2 linked regions of the Lichenicola cladoniae genome follow. The protein of the gene in region 2 interacts with the protein of the main gene of each other region in a pairwise test. Links are inferred from orthologs where the notes say so. Each region holds a gene or a part of one and is shown on either strand. Other genes may lie near its edges. The genes, in order: glnK and HN018_RS10620.

What was found.
Region 1: the proteins of HN018_RS10620 (region 2) and glnK interact in binary tests that used the Escherichia coli proteins (3 or more experiments, as listed by UniProt). The link is inferred for Lichenicola cladoniae from one-to-one orthologs.

Annotation. Positions count from the first base shown.
Region 1 is NZ_CP053708.1:681,399-684,155, forward strand. What follows is about bases 1-2,672. They hold glnK (P-II family nitrogen regulator), read left to right. Parts: upstream 1-1,003; coding sequence 1,004-1,342; downstream 1,343-2,672. Other genes in these bases: HN018_RS02990 (UbiH/UbiF/VisC/COQ6 family ubiquinone biosynthesis hydroxylase), read right to left, coding at 1-727; HN018_RS03000 (ammonium transporter), read left to right, coding at 1,357-2,672. In the rest of the region: more of HN018_RS03000, read left to right, coding at 2,673-2,757. UniProt on the Escherichia coli protein: Involved in the regulation of nitrogen metabolism. Regulates the activity of its targets by protein-protein interaction in response to the nitrogen status of the cell.
Region 2 is NZ_CP053708.1:2,280,544-2,293,432, forward strand. What follows is about bases 5,252-8,250. They hold HN018_RS10620 (two-component system sensor histidine kinase NtrB), read left to right. Parts: upstream 5,252-6,170; coding sequence 6,171-7,331; downstream 7,332-8,250. Other genes in these bases: dusB (tRNA dihydrouridine synthase DusB), read left to right, coding at 5,252-6,174; ntrC (nitrogen regulation protein NR(I)), read left to right, coding at 7,394-8,250. In the rest of the region: HN018_RS10595 (glycerophosphodiester phosphodiesterase), read right to left, coding at 1-291; HN018_RS10600 (TonB-dependent receptor), read right to left, coding at 374-2,599; HN018_RS10605 (nitroreductase family protein), read left to right, coding at 3,083-3,685; HN018_RS10610 (bifunctional 2-C-methyl-D-erythritol 4-phosphate cytidylyltransferase/2-C-methyl-D-erythritol 2,4-cyclodiphosphate synthase), read right to left, coding at 3,734-4,885; more of dusB, read left to right, coding at 5,122-5,251; more of ntrC, read left to right, coding at 8,251-8,842; HN018_RS10630 (sensor histidine kinase NtrY-like), read left to right, coding at 8,868-11,180; nitrogen assimilation response regulator NtrX, read left to right, coding at 11,170-12,564; RNA chaperone Hfq, read left to right, coding at 12,681-12,889.

The sequences.
Region 1 (2,757 bases), 1.6 Mb from region 2 along the record:
CGACGGCGTCGCGTTCGCTCCAGACGATCGCCGACAGATGCGGGGCGCCCTCGGTCGGAGCCATCGGCAGTTGCGCGAACGGGCCACCGGGCAGGAAATGCTCGAGCGCGTGATTATGGTGCGGCTTCGTGTGGGCGATTGCGCAGACCAGGCCGGCCTGGCGATAGCCGAATCGGGTGACGGCGATCCCGGCCTGCCGCCGCAGCGGGCTCTCGCGTCCCTCCGCCGCCACCACCAGCTGGGCGCGTATCGTGCGACCATCGGTCGTGCGCACGATGGCGGCCTGATCGGTCCGGGTGACCGAGGCCTCGGTGGGAGCGGCGACGACGATCGCGGGCATCGCGTGCAGCGTCGCGTTCAGCGCCACCCGCAAGCTGCGCGCCTCGGTCATCCAGCCGAACGGCTCGCCGACCTCGTGATGGTCGAAATGCAGGAACAGCGGCGAAGCCGGCTGCCCCGGCTTGCCGTCGGATACCCGGATGCCCTCGATCGGGCAGGACGGCAGCGGCAGGTGGCTCCACACGCCGGCGGCCTCGAGCAGGCGCCGCGAACTCGCGGCGATCGCATAGGCGCGGCCATCGAAATCCGGATGTTCCATCGGCGGAAGTGCCGCCCGGTCGACGATCGCCACCGGTAAGCCGGCGGCGCCAAGACGGCAGGCGAGGGTGGCGCCGACCGGTCCGGCACCGACGACGCAGACGGCGACGTCCAGATTGGTGTTACTCATCTGCAAGGCTCCAGAAACTATTCATCGGTCCGCCACACGGTGGTGCGCGTAATATGGGCGTCGCGCCGCCGATCACTGCACCAATTTCGTGCACGACCGCGACTTTCTAGGTTCGTGCCGGCTCATCGTCGCTCGTGGCGAATCTGTGGCATGGATTTTGGAACGATTGCGTGCCAAATCGAGAGATGCTCCGGCGCGGCGTTGGAGAAGGTTCGTCCGGCCCGGCATGTGCCGATCAGCCGTCGTGACCAGGCAGAACAAGAAGAGAGAGGTGCGATGAAGCTCGTCACAGCAGTCATCAAGCCCTTCAAGCTCGATGACGTAAGAGAAGCGCTGACACCGCTTGGTGTTCAGGGACTCACGGTCTCCGAGGTGAAGGGATTTGGTCGCCAGAAAGGCCAGACCGAAATCTACCGCGGCGCGGAGTACCACGTCAGCTTCCTGCCGAAGGTCAAGATCGAGGTCGCCGTGTCCGACGACATGGTGGACCAGGTGGTCGAGGCCATCCTGCAGTCGGCGCACACCGGCAAGATCGGCGACGGCAAGATCTTCGTGAGCGAGATCCTCAGAGCCATCCGGATCCGTACCCGTGAGACCGGCGAGGATGCGCTGTGAGGGACACCACTCCGATGCACGTTGCCCCCGCGGCTCGATCGCCGCTGTCCTCCAACATCCGCACCGGTATCGCAACAGGCTCGGCGCTTGCGGCCATCATGCTGCTGGCCTTCGCTCATCCGGCGCTGGCCGCCGATGCCGCGCCCGCTGCACCCGTGGCGCCTCCGAAGATCGATTCCGGCGATACCGCCTGGATGCTCACCAGCACCGCCCTGGTGCTGATGATGACGGTGCCCGGCCTCGCGCTCTATTACGCCGGCATGGTGCGCAAGAAAAACGTCCTCGCCACCTTGATGCAGGCTTTCGCGATCTGCTGCCTGGTCACCATTACCTGGGTCGTGGTCGGCTACAGCCTGACCTTCACCACCGGCTCGGCCTACATCGGCGATTTCTCGCGCTTCATGCTGCATGGCATGGCCACGAACATCACCAAGGGCTCCGACATCGGCTTCACTCTCGGCGCGGGATCGTCCAATCCGACGGTCACGACGATCCCCGAGAGCGTCTACATGATGTTCCAGATGACGTTCGCGATCATCACCCCGGCGCTGATCGCCGGCGCGTTCGCGGATCGCATGAAATTCTCCGCCATGTGCGTCTTCATGGTGCTGTGGTCGATCGTCGTCTACGCGCCGATCGCGCACTGGGTCTGGAGCCCGATCGGCTGGGTCGCCGCGTTTGGCGCGATCGACTTCGCCGGCGGCACCGTCGTTCACATCAATGCCGGTATCGCCGGCCTGATGTGCGCGCTCGTGCTCGGCAAGCGCACCGGCTACGGCCATGACGACATGTCGCCGCACAACCTCACCTACGCGGTCATCGGCGCATCGCTCCTGTGGGTTGGCTGGTTCGGCTTCAACGCCGGCTCCGCGGTCGGCGCGAACGGACGCGCCGGCATGGCGATGGCCGCAACGCAGATCGCGACCGCGGCAGCAGCACTCGGCTGGATGTTCGCCGAGTGGATCATCAAGGGCAAGCCGACCGTTCTCGGCATCATTTCCGGCGCGGTTGCCGGACTGGTCGCGATCACCCCGGCTTCGGGCTTCGTGCTGCCGGGTGCTTCGATCATCATCGGCCTCGTCGCCGGTGTCGGCTGCTACTTCGCGGCAACCAGCCTCAAGCATCTGCTCGGTTATGACGACAGTCTCGATGCGTTCGGCGTGCACGGTATCGGCGGCATCATCGGTGCGTTGCTGACCGGCGTGTTCGCCTATGGCCCTCTTTCGGCAACCGATGCGTCGCCGGCCGGCGTCGTCGGGTCGTTCGCCCAGTTCATCATCCAGGGCAAGGCCGTCCTGGTGACCGTGATCTGGAGCGGCCTGCTTTCATTCGTCCTGCTGAAAGTCATCGACTGGACCATCGGTCTTCGCGTCAGCCATGACGACGAGGTCGAAGGTCTCGACATGACGCTGCAC
Region 2 (12,889 bases):
CGACGCAAACTCCGGATGCAGGGCGACGTCGGTGGTCTCGGTGATGTTGCTCTCGTGGCGCGCCACCAGCACGCCGTCCTTGGTGATCACCAGGTCGGGCTCGACGAAATCGGCGCCGTCGGCGATCGCCTTGGCATAGGAGGCGAGCGTGTGTTCGGGGCGCAGCGCGGAGGCGCCGCGATGACCGATGACCAACACCTTGGGCGCCAGTGGCCGCTCGGCCTGGGCCAGGCTTGGAGCGGCCGGACCGGTCTCGGCAGCGGCAGGCGGTGCGAAGGCGCTCGCGACCATGGCGGTTCCTCCTGCTCCCAGTGCGCCGCGAAGGACGGCGCGCCTGGTCGGATCGGGGTGTTTCGGCATCATGGCGCGGCCCTCAGAACTGTGTCGAGAGGGTGAGGAAATACATCCGCGGCGCGATCGGGAAGGTATTGTAGGTGCCGGATGCCGCGCCGACCACCACGGTCGAGACGCCGCGCTGGTTGTTCAGGTTGGTGATATTGCCCTGGACGTAGATGTTCCTGAGGTATGAGCCGGCCGGAAGCGGAATACGATATCCGGCCTCGAGGTTCAGCATGAAGTAGCTCTTGACCGACAGGTCGTTGGTGTAGGTCGCATAACGCTTGCCGACATAGTCGCCCATCAGCTGCGCGTCGAAATTGCCGAAGTTCGCGCTGATGACCGACTTGTTCAGCCATGCCGGATCGCCGGGCACGTTCTTGCCGGCGGTGTGTACAAGAGTGCTGCCGCTCTGGTAGTTATCGTCGTAGACCGACTTGTTGTAGGACAGCGCGTTGTAGATCGCGAAGTGCCGTCCGAGATGCGCGGTCAGTGCAAAGTCGGCACCGTCGGTCGTCACGCTGCCGACATTCTGCAGGATCGACGCGCCGCCGACGATCGACGTGATGATCGCAGTCGGGCTGACCACGAGCTGACGATTGCTGAAGGCGACGTGATAGTAGCTGACCTGTCCCTCGATGCCGCTGAGCGGCCCGAACGACAGGTCGCGATGCTCGCGCAATCCACCCTCATAGGTCCAGGAGGTTTCCGGCTGTGCGGTGCGCTTGAAGAGGTCGAACGCGGCCTGGCTGCCGACGCTCCAGGGTGATGCGCCGCCGCCGCCATACGTCATGTACTGGCGCACGTTCTTCTGGATGTTGGCGAACAGCTGCTCATGCGACGTCGCGTCCCACACCGCGCCGACCTGCGGCAGGAACGCCTTCTCGGTGTCGATCTGGCCGACCGGCATGCCGGTGGAGCCGACCAGCGATCCGGGGAGTGGCTGCACCGGCACGGTCCCGTTGGCGAACTGCAGGCTCGATTTGAACCCGGCCTGCACGGCGAGTGTCGGCAGAATACGCCACTCGTCCTGGATGTGGGTCTGCACGACGGTGTTGGCGATCTGGCTGTAGTATTGCGTGAAGATCGAGCCGTCGGGTCGTTCGTAGGGGGTGGTCGGGGCGTTGACGTCCAGCCCGTACCAACGCCGGATCGCGGACGAGCTGTTATGCTCGACCCAGACCCCGGCTTCGATCGTGTGATGCCCGAGCGTCCAGTCGAGTGCGCCGATATAGCCGCCGCGATTGATCAGGTATTCGGTGGTGCGGGTGGCATAGCCGGAATTGCCGAAGATCTGCTTCAGGTTCTGGCCAGGAAAGTAGACGTTGAACAAGGCGGGCAGGCCGGCTGCGCTGATCGGTCCCGCAACCACACCGACCGAGTTGTCATGGTGATAGTAGAACTGGCTGTGCCAGATGAGATTGTCGGTGAAATGGTGGTCGAGCGTGGCATAGGCCAGCGCGTCTTCGCGTTGTGCGTCGCTGTAGTAGTTCCGGTAGTTGGCACCGGCGGCAGCGGGGGTAGCGCCGCTTGCACTCAGGTAGCTCAGCGCCTGCGGAAAATTCGGATACGTGAATGGGCGGGTATAGGGTGCACCGGATTCGCCGGCGACGTGGACGGTGCTGTCCTCGTTCGGTTCGACCTTGGTGGAGAAGTCGAAATACAGCGTCAGCTTGTCGCGGTCGGTCTCGTGCACGAACTTGCCGTTGACTTGGTAGCCGCCCTGCCGGCCATTGAAATCCCAGGCGCGGGCATCCTGCCGGGCGAACGCGACATAGGCCGAGTTGCCATTGCCGAACAGGCCGGTATCGACGCGTGCAAAGGTGCGGTAGGTGTCGTAGCTGCCGAAGGTCTGCGCGACTTGGCCGCCGAACTTCTTTTTCGGGTCCGACGAGAAGGTGTCGATGGTGCCGCCGAGGTTACTGGTCGATGCGGTGGCGAGGTCGCCGGCGCCGGAGGACAGGGTGACGCGGCTGATGTCCTCGCTGATCACTGCGCGCTGCGGCGACAATCCATTATAGTTGCCATAGTTCTGGTCGCCGAGCGGCACGCCGTCCAGGGTATAGCCGAGCTGCTGCGCATTGAAGCCGTGGATGTAGAGCGAGATGTTCTGCTCGTTGTTGCCCCATGGGTCCGAGGTTTCGTAGACCACGCCTGGAAGTGTTTGAAGCGCCTTCAGCGCGTTCGTTCCGGGAAGAAGCTTCTGGATCTCGCGGCCGGACAAAGAGACTGCGGACCGGCTCGAGCGCTTTGCCACGACCATGACGGTCTCGCCGTTGTCCGAGGCAGCCTTTGTCTTCGAAGTTCCAGGCTGGACGTCGACTGTGCCAGGGCTGGGTGCAAGGCGAGGCCGAGTGCGAGCGGAAGCAGCGCGCATAGCGACGATGACCCCAGCAGCATCCGCTGCGGAGAAATAAATCGACCGTATATCAAGTAGGCTCTCCAGAGGAAAAAGCAGGCGTCCGGCTTATTGCGAGGCAGACTAAAATATTGTGGAAATGCCGAGGAAGGTTAGACTTGCGTTGTACTTATTTTTCTCGCCTCTCGTCGCGAAGTGCAGTTACTGCAGTAGAAAAATCCCGGCAATCCGCAAAACCTGCTTGCACAGTATTGTCACGGCTCCTTCATAAAAACGTTGCCTTACCATCATCGAACCAAGGGTGTACGGGCAGGTGGCCTTGCGGGTGCTCGCTGGCTCGGCCAACCTGCCGAGCCGCTCCCGATGCGGTCCTGAAGGAGAGAATACATGACCAAAGCCAACGACCGCGTCGCCGATCATCCGATCGATGCGCAGTTCCTGGAGCGTTGGTCGCCACGGAGCTTCACCGGAGAGGCGATTCCCGAGACCGAGCTGATGACGCTGTTCGAGGCGGCGCGCTGGGCTCCGTCATCCTACAACTCGCAGCCGTGGCGATTCGTCTACGCACGTCGGGATACGCCGAGCTGGGACGGGTTCTTCGGATTGCTGAACCCGTTCAACCAGTCCTGGGCCAAGGATGCCGCGGCGATCATCGTGGCACTGTCGAAATCCACGATGCTGCCGCCCGGCAAGGATCGTGAGATCCCATCGCACAGCCATTCTTACGATGCGGGTGCCGGCTGGGCCTACCTTGCCCTGCAGGCGTCGCTGTCGGGCTGGGCCGCGCATGCCATGGTCGGCTTCGACATGGACACGGCGTTCGCGCAGTTGCAGGTGCCGCAGGGCTACCGGATCGAGGCATCGATAGCGATCGGCCGCCGTGGCGACAAGGGGCTGCTGCCGGAAGCGATGCAGTCCCGCGAAGAGCCGAACGGCCGCAACCCGATCGGGCAGTTCGTCATGGAAGGCCGCTTCCGCAACGACGCCTGATCCGGGGTCCCGAGGGCTTCGTCTCTGGCGAAGCCCCGGGCCTCGTTTCTAAGGAACCAGTACGGTTGCCGACGCCTGCGCCGCGATGCCTTCGCCGCGCCCGGTGAAGCCCAGCCGCTCGGTGGTGGTCGCCTTGACCGAGATCCGCCCGATCTCGACCTTGAGCAGGTCGGCCAGGCGTTGGCGCATCACCTCCGAGTACGGCCCGATCTTGGGCCGCTCGCAGATCAGGGTGACGTCCGCGTTCACCAGGACCCCGCCGCGGGCGGCGATGCGTTCGCCGGCATGGACCAGGAAGCGGGCGCTGTCGGCGTCCTTCCAGGTGTTCTCGCTGGGTGGGAAGTGGCGGCCGATATCGCCCTCCGCGAGGGCTCCGTAGATCGCGTCGCAGAGCGCATGGATGCCGACATCCGCGTCGGAATGGCCGGCCAGCCCGCGCTCGAACGGCACCGTGATGCCGCAGAGGATCAGTGGGCGTCCTGCCTCGAAGGCATGGACGTCGAAGCCGCTGCCAGTGCGCGGCAGCAGGGCGGGTCCGATCAACCGCTCCAGTCGCATCAGATCCTCCTCGTAGGTGAGCTTGATATTGTCCTCGCTGCCGGCGACCAGCGCGACCAAGTGGCCGGCCTGCTCGAGCAGGGCCGAATCGTCGGTAGCCCCCAGGGCACTGCTTCTGGCGGCCGCCCGGTGCAGGTCGAGGAGCAGGTCGAAGCGGAACCCCTGCGGGGTCTGGGCGCGAAACAGCTCGTCCCGGCGCACGGTCTCGACGACCGCACCGTCACGGGCGCGCTTCAGCGTATCTGCGACCGCGACGCCCGGTATGGCCCCGACATGGGTGGCAAGCGCCGCGATCACCCGCTCGATCAACGAAGCCGGGACGTAGGGGCGGGCGCCGTCATGGACCAGCACCAGCTCCGGCCGCAGATGCACCGGCAGCGCGGCGAGGGCCTCGAGCCCGATCAGCACGCTTTCCTGTCGGGTGCTGCCGCCCGGGATCGCTTCGGCAACCGACAGGCCGTGCAGCGCATCGGCGAGCAGCCCCGCGTCGCCGACCGGCTGGAGGTAGGACACATGCGGAAGCAGGGCTTCGGCGGCGTGACGAATGACGGGCCGGCGGCCGAGCGCAACGAATTGCTTCGGCGTGCCGGTGCCGTATCGGCGTCCGTTTCCGGCGGCAAGGAGGAGGGCGGCTATACGCATGGCGGAGGAATGCGGTGGGGGGCCGCTTTGGTCAATATGGCGTCCGCATCCACGGGGCCGTCCGTGGTCCGGAAGGTGTCCGCAGCGTGTGTCGCGCCGTGAGAGGAACGATTGCACCGATACGTCCCTGAGCGTATTTTGCCCAAATCATGGGCACTCCAAATGAATCCGGGTCGGATGACTGCATCGCACGCACCGTTTCTGCATCGGCTGTGGCCAGTGGCGGCGTGTGGCCGGTGAGCGAACGCGGGGACAGTCTGCTGAAGCCGATAGACCTGGGCGGCGTCGTCATCGAGACGCCGGTGATTCTGGCGCCGATGTCCGGCGTGACCGATTTGCCGTTCCGCCGGCTGGCACGATCGCTTGGTGCCGGGCTGGTGGTGTCGGAGATGATCGCCTCCTGGGCGATGGTGCACGAGAACTCCGCCACGCTGCGCATGGCCGAGACGCTCGACGAGGGCCCGAATGCGGTGCAGCTCGCCGGCTGCGAGCCGGAGGCGATGGCTCAGGCGGCACGGATCGCGGTCGATCTGGGCGCCAACATCATCGACATCAATTTCGGGTGCCCGGCGAAGAAAGTCGCCGTCGGACAGCAGGCCGGCTCGGCGCTGATGCGTGACGAGATCCTGGCGGCACGGCTGCTTGAGGCGACTGTAAAGGCAGTGGATGTACCCGTGACGCTGAAGATGCGGATGGGATGGGACCATGCCAGCCTGAACGCGCCGCGGCTGGCGGTGATCGCGCAGGAGTGCGGCATCAGGATGGTCAGCGTGCATGGGCGCACGCGCCAGCAATTCTATACCGGTCACGCCGACTGGAACTTCGTGCGCCAGGTCAAGGAGAGCGTTCGCCTGCCGGTGATCGTGAATGGCGACATCCTGACGCTGGAGGATGCGCGCGAGGCGCTGCGCCAGTCCGGTGCCGATGGCGTGATGATCGGCCGCGGCTGCTATGGCCGACCCTGGTTTCCGGCCCAGGTCGCACAGGCGCTCACCACCGGCCGCGTGGTGCCCGATCCGGACCTGGCGGCCGAAAAGGCGATCGTGCTGCAGCACTACCAGGCGATGCTCAGCCATTTCGGCACCTATCCCGGGCTTCGGCTCGCCCGCAAACATGTGTCCTGGTATTCGGCGGCGCTGCCGCAGTCGGCCCAGTTCCGCGCCGCCTTCAACCGGATCGAGGATACCGTCGAGGCGGTCGCGGCGATCGAGGCCTTCTACGATCGCCAGATCGCCGCCGGCGCCGGACGCGACCGGCGCGAGCCGAGCTTGCAGGATCTGGCCGCATGAGGACCACCACCTTCAAGGCGTCGAGCACCGTGGCCGTCGCGCACCGTGCAGCGTCAAGGCCGGCGACGGCCACGCTGGCACCGGACGCGGCGGCGATACTGGATTGCCTGCCGGTGCCGGTGCTGATGCTCGATGGCTCGGACAGCATCCGGTATGCCAACAGCGCCGCGGAACCGTTTTTCGGCATGTCCAAATCGCAGCTGCGATTGCTCGGCATGGCGGACCTGCTGCCCGGCGACCACCCGCTGTTCCAGCTGATCGAGCAGGTCAGGTCGACCGGTGCCACCATCGTCGAACACGAGTTGACCCTCGAAGGTCCGCGTCTCAGCCGGGCGGGGATTACCGTGCAAGGCGCGCCGGCCAGCGACTCTCCTGAATTCGTGCTGCTGACGCTCCATGACTCGTCCGCCGCGCGAGCGCTCGACCGGCAGATGACCTTCCGCAACGCCGCCCGCAGCGTGTCCGGCATGGCGGCGATTCTGGCGCACGAGGTCAAGAACCCGCTCTCCGGAATACGCGGCGCGGCCCAGTTGCTGGAAAGCACGGTGGTCGAGAACGACCGCGAGCTGGCGGTGCTGATCCGCGAGGAGGCCGATCGCATTCGCGCGCTGGTCGAGCGGATGGAAATGTTCAGCGAGAAGCCGATCGAGCGGCGTCCGGTCAACATCCATCGCGTGCTGGAGCATGTGCGGCTGCTGGCCCAGCGCGGGTTCGCCGCGCATATCCGCTTTATCGAGAATTACGATCCGTCGCTGCCGCCGGTCTGGGGCAATCGCGACCAGCTGGTCCAGGTGCTGCTCAACCTGGTGAAGAACGCGGCCGAGGCGATTACGGCGGATACCGGCAGCGGCGAGATCACGCTGTGCACCGCCTATCGCCATAGTGTCCGGCTGGCAGTTCCGGGTTCCGACCAGCGCATGCATCTACCCCTGATGGTGACGGTGCGCGACAGCGGGCCCGGTATTTCAGAATCGATCCGGCCGCATCTGTTCGAGCCGTTCCTGACCACCAAGGTCACCGGAACCGGCCTCGGGCTGGCGCTGGCGGCCAAGATCATCGGCGATCATGGTGGCCTGATCGAGATCGAGAGCCGCCCCGGCCGCACCGACGTCCTGCTGCACCTGCCGGTCCTGGTCGAGGACGAAGGCGAGCAGTAAAGCGGCGGCAACGTCCCATTTTCGTCGCGCGAGCGACCTTTTAAGAAGTGTCCGGTAACCCAATGACCTTGCCAACCGTTCTCGTGGCCGACGACGACCGCTCGATCAGGACCGTCCTGACGCAGGCACTCGGGCGGTCGGGATACCAGGTGCGTACGACCGGCAATGCCGCGACCCTCTGGCGCTGGGTCGAGGATGGGGAGGGCGATCTGGTCATCACCGACGTGGTGATGCCGGACGAGAACGGCCTGGACCTGATCCCGCGGATCAAGCGGATCCGGCCAGAGCTGCGGATCGTGGTGATGAGCGCGCAATCGACACTGATGACCGCGGTGAAGGCGGCCCAGCGCGGCGCATTCGAGTATCTGCCCAAGCCGTTCGACCTGAAGGAGCTGCTGTCGGTCGTCGGACGCGCGCTCGCGGCCCCACAGCCGCCATCGGTGGATACCAGCCTCCCGCCCGACTCCGACGAGCGCATGCCGCTGATCGGCCGGTCGGGCGCGATGCAGGACATCTACCGGATCATCGCACGCCTCACGACCGCCGACCTGACCGTGATGATCAGCGGCGAGAGCGGCACCGGCAAGGAGCTGGTGGCGCGCGCCCTGCACGATTACGGCCGCCGTCGCGGCGGTCCGTTCGTCGCCATCAACATGGCGGCGATCCCGCGCGAGTTGATCGAGAGCGAGTTGTTCGGGCATGAGCGCGGCGCCTTCACCGGCGCTACCAATCGCAACCAGGGCCGCTTCGAGCAGGCTGCGGGCGGCACCCTGTTCCTCGACGAGATCGGCGACATGCCGCCAGAGGCACAGACGCGCCTGCTGCGGGTGCTGCAGGAAGGCGAGTTCACCACTGTTGGCGGGCGGCAACCGATCAAGGCGAACGTACGCATCATCGCCGCGACCCATCGCGACCTCCGCCAGCTTATCCGGACAGGCGCATTCCGCGAGGATCTGTTCTACCGGCTGAACGTGGTGCCGATCCGGCTGCCGCCGCTGCGTGAGCGCGCCGAGGACATCGCCACCCTGGCCCGGCACTTCCTGGACAAGGTGCAGCAGAGCGGCCTGCCGGCGAAGAGCCTTTCCGACGAGGCGATCGAGCGGCTGCAGTCGCATCGCTGGCCCGGCAATGTCCGCGAGCTCGAGAACCTGATGCGCCGGCTGGCGGCCCTGTATCCGCAGGAAGTGATCAGCGGCGATGTCATCAGCATCGAGCTCGAGGAGAACTCGATGCACAACGACCCGGCGGTGACCTCCAACGAGCAGGAGAAACTGGCCTCGGCGGTCGAGCGGCACATCCGCCAGTACCTGGCGGCGAGCCATGACGGCATGCCGATGCGCGACATCTACGACCGGGTGATCGCCGAGGTGGAGCGGCCGTTGATCCAGATGACCCTGGCCTCGACCAAGGGCAACCAGATCAAGGCGGCCGCGATGCTCGGGCTCAATCGCAACACGCTGCGCAAGAAGATCAGGGATCTGGAGATCCCGGTCGTGCGCGGCATTGGCTGAGGAACGACCGGGCGCCGTGACGACATTGTTTTCGCGCAGCTGGCACGCCGGGCCACGCCTGGTCGATATCCTGCTCGGAAAGGTGGCGACACTGACCATCGCGGCGACGGCCCTGGCCCTGGGCGTCGCCACCTTCGCGGTCCTGTCGCGGGGCATGTCCCTGACCCACCGGCCGCATGTCGAGGTCGGGCTGTTCATCTGCAACCTGGTGGCGCTGCTGCTGCTGGCGGCCGCACTCGTGGTGCGGCTGGCACGGGTGGCGTCCGACCGGCGGAGCGGGCTCGCCGGCGCCAAGCTGCATGTGCGGCTGGTGATGCTGTTCAGCGTCGTGGCGGTCGCGCCAACCATCGTGGTCGGCGTGTTCGCCGGCGTGTTCTTCCATCTGGGGATCCAGATCTGGTTCAGCGACCGGGTCCGCACGGCGCTCGACGAGGCGGTGGCCGCCAGCCAGGGCTACCTGCAGGAGCACAACAACAACATCCGGGCCGATGCGATCGCGATGGCGAACGATCTCGGGCAGGCCGGGGAACTGCAATATATCGACCCGCGGACGCTGGGGCAGGTCCTGGTCGACGAGAAGAACTCGCGCAGTCTCAACGAGGCCGCCATCTACGACCCGCACACCAACCAGGTGGTGGTATCGGCCGGACTGCTGGGCGGCCTCGGCGTCGCGGTGCCGCCGGCCGCGGCGACCATGCTGGCCCGGTCAGGCGACGTGGCGATCCTCGATAGTCCGGACGGCCAGACCGTGAGTGCGGTGATCGGGATCGGCGAGGCGCCCAACCCGGCGCTGATGCTGGTGATTTCCCGGCCGGTCGACTCCGTCATTCTCGAGCACATGCACCACACCCAGAGCGTGGTGGCCGACTACAACCGGCTCGACAAGAACCGGTCCGTGCTGCAGATCACCTTCATCATGATCTTCGCGCTGGTGGCACTGCTGGTGCTGGCGGCGGCGGTGCTGTTCGGCCTGGTGCTTGCCAACCAGATCGCCCGGCCGGTCGGACTGCTGATCCTGGCGGCCGAACGGGTGCGCGGCGGTGACCTCGCGGTCAGGGTCCCGGAAGCCGATCGCGACGACGAGGTTGCCGGGCTGTCGCGTGCCTTCAACCGGATGACCGACCAGCTCTCGTCGCAGCGGCGCGAACTCATGTCCGCGTACAGCCAGATCAACGAGCGGCGGCGCTTCACCGAGGCGGTGCTGTCCGGGGTGTCGGCCGGGGTGATCGGCCTGGATGCCGACCAGCGTGTCGAGCTGCCCAACCTGACAGCGAGTGCCTTGCTGGAGACCGAACTCATGGACGCGGTCGGGCACCGGCTTGCGGATATCGTCCCCGAGTTCGCCGCGCTGCTGACCCTGGCCGCCGCGCAGCCGGAGCGGGCGCAGACGGCGGAAGTACAGCACGGCGCGCTGTCGAGCCGGCGAACGCTGCTGGTGCGGATCGGCCCGGAGATGCGCGGCGCGGTGACCGAGGGCTACGTGGTGACGTTCGACGACATCACCGAGCTGCAGTCGGCGCAGCGGAAGGCCGCATGGGCCGATGTGGCACGGCGGATCGCGCACGAGATCAAGAACCCGCTGACCCCGATCCAGTTGTCGGCCGAGCGGCTGAAGCGGCGGTTCCTGCGCGAAATCGCTTCCGACCCGGACACATTCAGCCAGTGCGTCGACACCATCGTTCGACAGGTGGGGGACATCGGCCGAATGGTGGACGAGTTCTCCGCCTTTGCGCGGATGCCGCAGCCGATGATTCGGCCGGAAGACCTGTCCCGAATCGTCCGGGAGACATTGATCCTGCAGAAGAGCGCACATCCGGAAATCGCCTTCATCACCAGCCTGCCCGATCGCGGCCCGACCATCGCCTGTGACCGGCGCCTGATTGGCCAGGCCCTGACCAACCTGCTTCAGAATGCGGCCGACGGCATCGCGATGCGGCCCAGGCTTGCCGCGCCGGATGCGGGCGAGCCCGGCTTGGACGAGCCGGCCGCAAAAATCCCCGATGGTGCAGCGGGAAGCCAATTTGCAACGCGTCCCGGAGCTCCTGCGAGCAATGCGGCGTCCGGGAATTTCGGAACGATCTGGCTAAGTCTGGAGGCGCACGGACGCGACATCTGGATCTCGGTGGCCGACGACGGTGTCGGATTGCCGACCGAGGAGCGCGCGCGCCTGACCGAGCCCTATGTGACCCATAAGCCCAAAGGTACCGGGCTAGGGCTTGCTATCGTCAAAAAGATCATGGAGGACCATGGAGGTTCCATCATGCTGGACGATCGGGGCAGTGGAACAGGAGCGGTTGCGACATTGATATTGCCGGTGAAATCTTCCGATGGCGCATGAGATTCTAATCGTCGACGACGAGCCGGACATCCGGCTCTTGCTCGAAGGTATCCTTCGGGACGAAGGCTATGAAACCAGGCTCGCCGCCGACTCCGATCAGGCGATCGCTGCCTTCAGGGCCAGAAGGCCGTCCCTGGTGATCCTCGACATCTGGCTGCAGGGCTCCCGGCTCGACGGACTCGGCATCCTGCAGGCGATGCAGGGCGAGGAGCCGGCGGTACCGACCATCATGATTTCGGGTCACGGGACCATCGAGACCGCCGTCGCCGCCCTCCAGCACGGCGCCTACGACTTCATCGAGAAGCCGTTCCAGTCGGACCGGTTGCTGGTGGTGGTGCGTCGTGCACTCGAGGCAGCCCGGCTCTCGCGCGAGAACGCCGAGCTGCGATTGCGGGCCGGGCCGGAGAGCACCCTGCATGGCGAGAGTGCCGCGATCGTGGCGGTGCGCGCGCAGATCGATCGCGTGGCACCAACCGGGTCGCGTGTGCTGATCAGCGGCGCCGCCGGGTCGGGCAAGGAGGTCGCAGCCCGGATGATCCACGCGCGCTCGCGCCGGGCGGACGGGCCGTTCGTGGCGCTGAACTGCGCGACGCTGGCGCCGGTGCGGTTCGAGGAAGAGCTGTTCGGGATCGAGGGCTCGGCGGACGGGCAGGGCGCGGTACGACGGACCGGGCTGCTGGAGCGTGCGCATGGTGGCACGTTGCTGCTCGACGAGGTCGCCGACATGCCGGTCGAGACCCAGGGAAAGATCGTCAGGGCGCTGCAGGACCAGACCTTCGAGCGGCTTGGCGGGGCGACCCGCGTCAAGGTCGATGTGCGGGTGCTGGCCACCACGAACCGCGACCTGCAGGCCGAAATCGCTGCCGGACGGTTCCGGGAAGACCTCTATTATCGGCTGGCGGTGGTGCCCTTGCGGGTGCCGAGCCTGCGCGAGCGACGCGAGGACATTCCCGACCTGGCACGGCTGTTCCTGACCCGCTCGGCGGAAGCGGCCGGCCTGCCGATGCGCGAGCTTTCGGCGGACGCGCTTGCGGCCTTGCAGAGCTACGAATGGCCAGGCAATTCGCGCGAGCTCCGCAACCTGATGGATTGGCTGCTCATCATGGTGCCGGGTGGGTCTGAAACCATCCGTGCCGAGATGCTGCCTCCGACGATCGGGCAAGGGGCACCGGCCTTGCTGAAGTTCGATCCGGCGGCGGACGTGATGGGCCTGCCATTGCGCGAGGCGCGCGACCTGTTCGAGACGCAGTATCTGCAGGCGCAGCTGCTCCGTTTCGGCGGCAACATCAGCCGCACGGCAGGCTTCGTCGGTATGGAGCGGAGTGCGCTGCATCGCAAGCTGAAGCAGCTCGGGGTCAACTCCGAGGACCGCATTCCAGGCTGAGGGATGGATTTTGCGGTCCGTGCGACTGGCTGCTAAATAGCCCATAACTGGTCGCTCGTTCGCGTCGCGTCGCGCCGTGGCTGCTGCCGGAACAATAAGAAAAAAGGGCTTTAGCGATGGCTAAGGACAACTCGCAGAACGTGCAGGACGTATTTCTCAATCACGTCCGTCGTTCCAAGACTCCGGTGACGATTTTCCTGGTCAACGGCGTCAAGCTCCAGGGGATCATCACCTGGTTCGATAACTTCTCGGTCCTGTTGCGTCGGGATGGGCACACCCAGCTCGTCTACAAGCACGCCATCAGCACCGTGATGCCGGCGGCGCC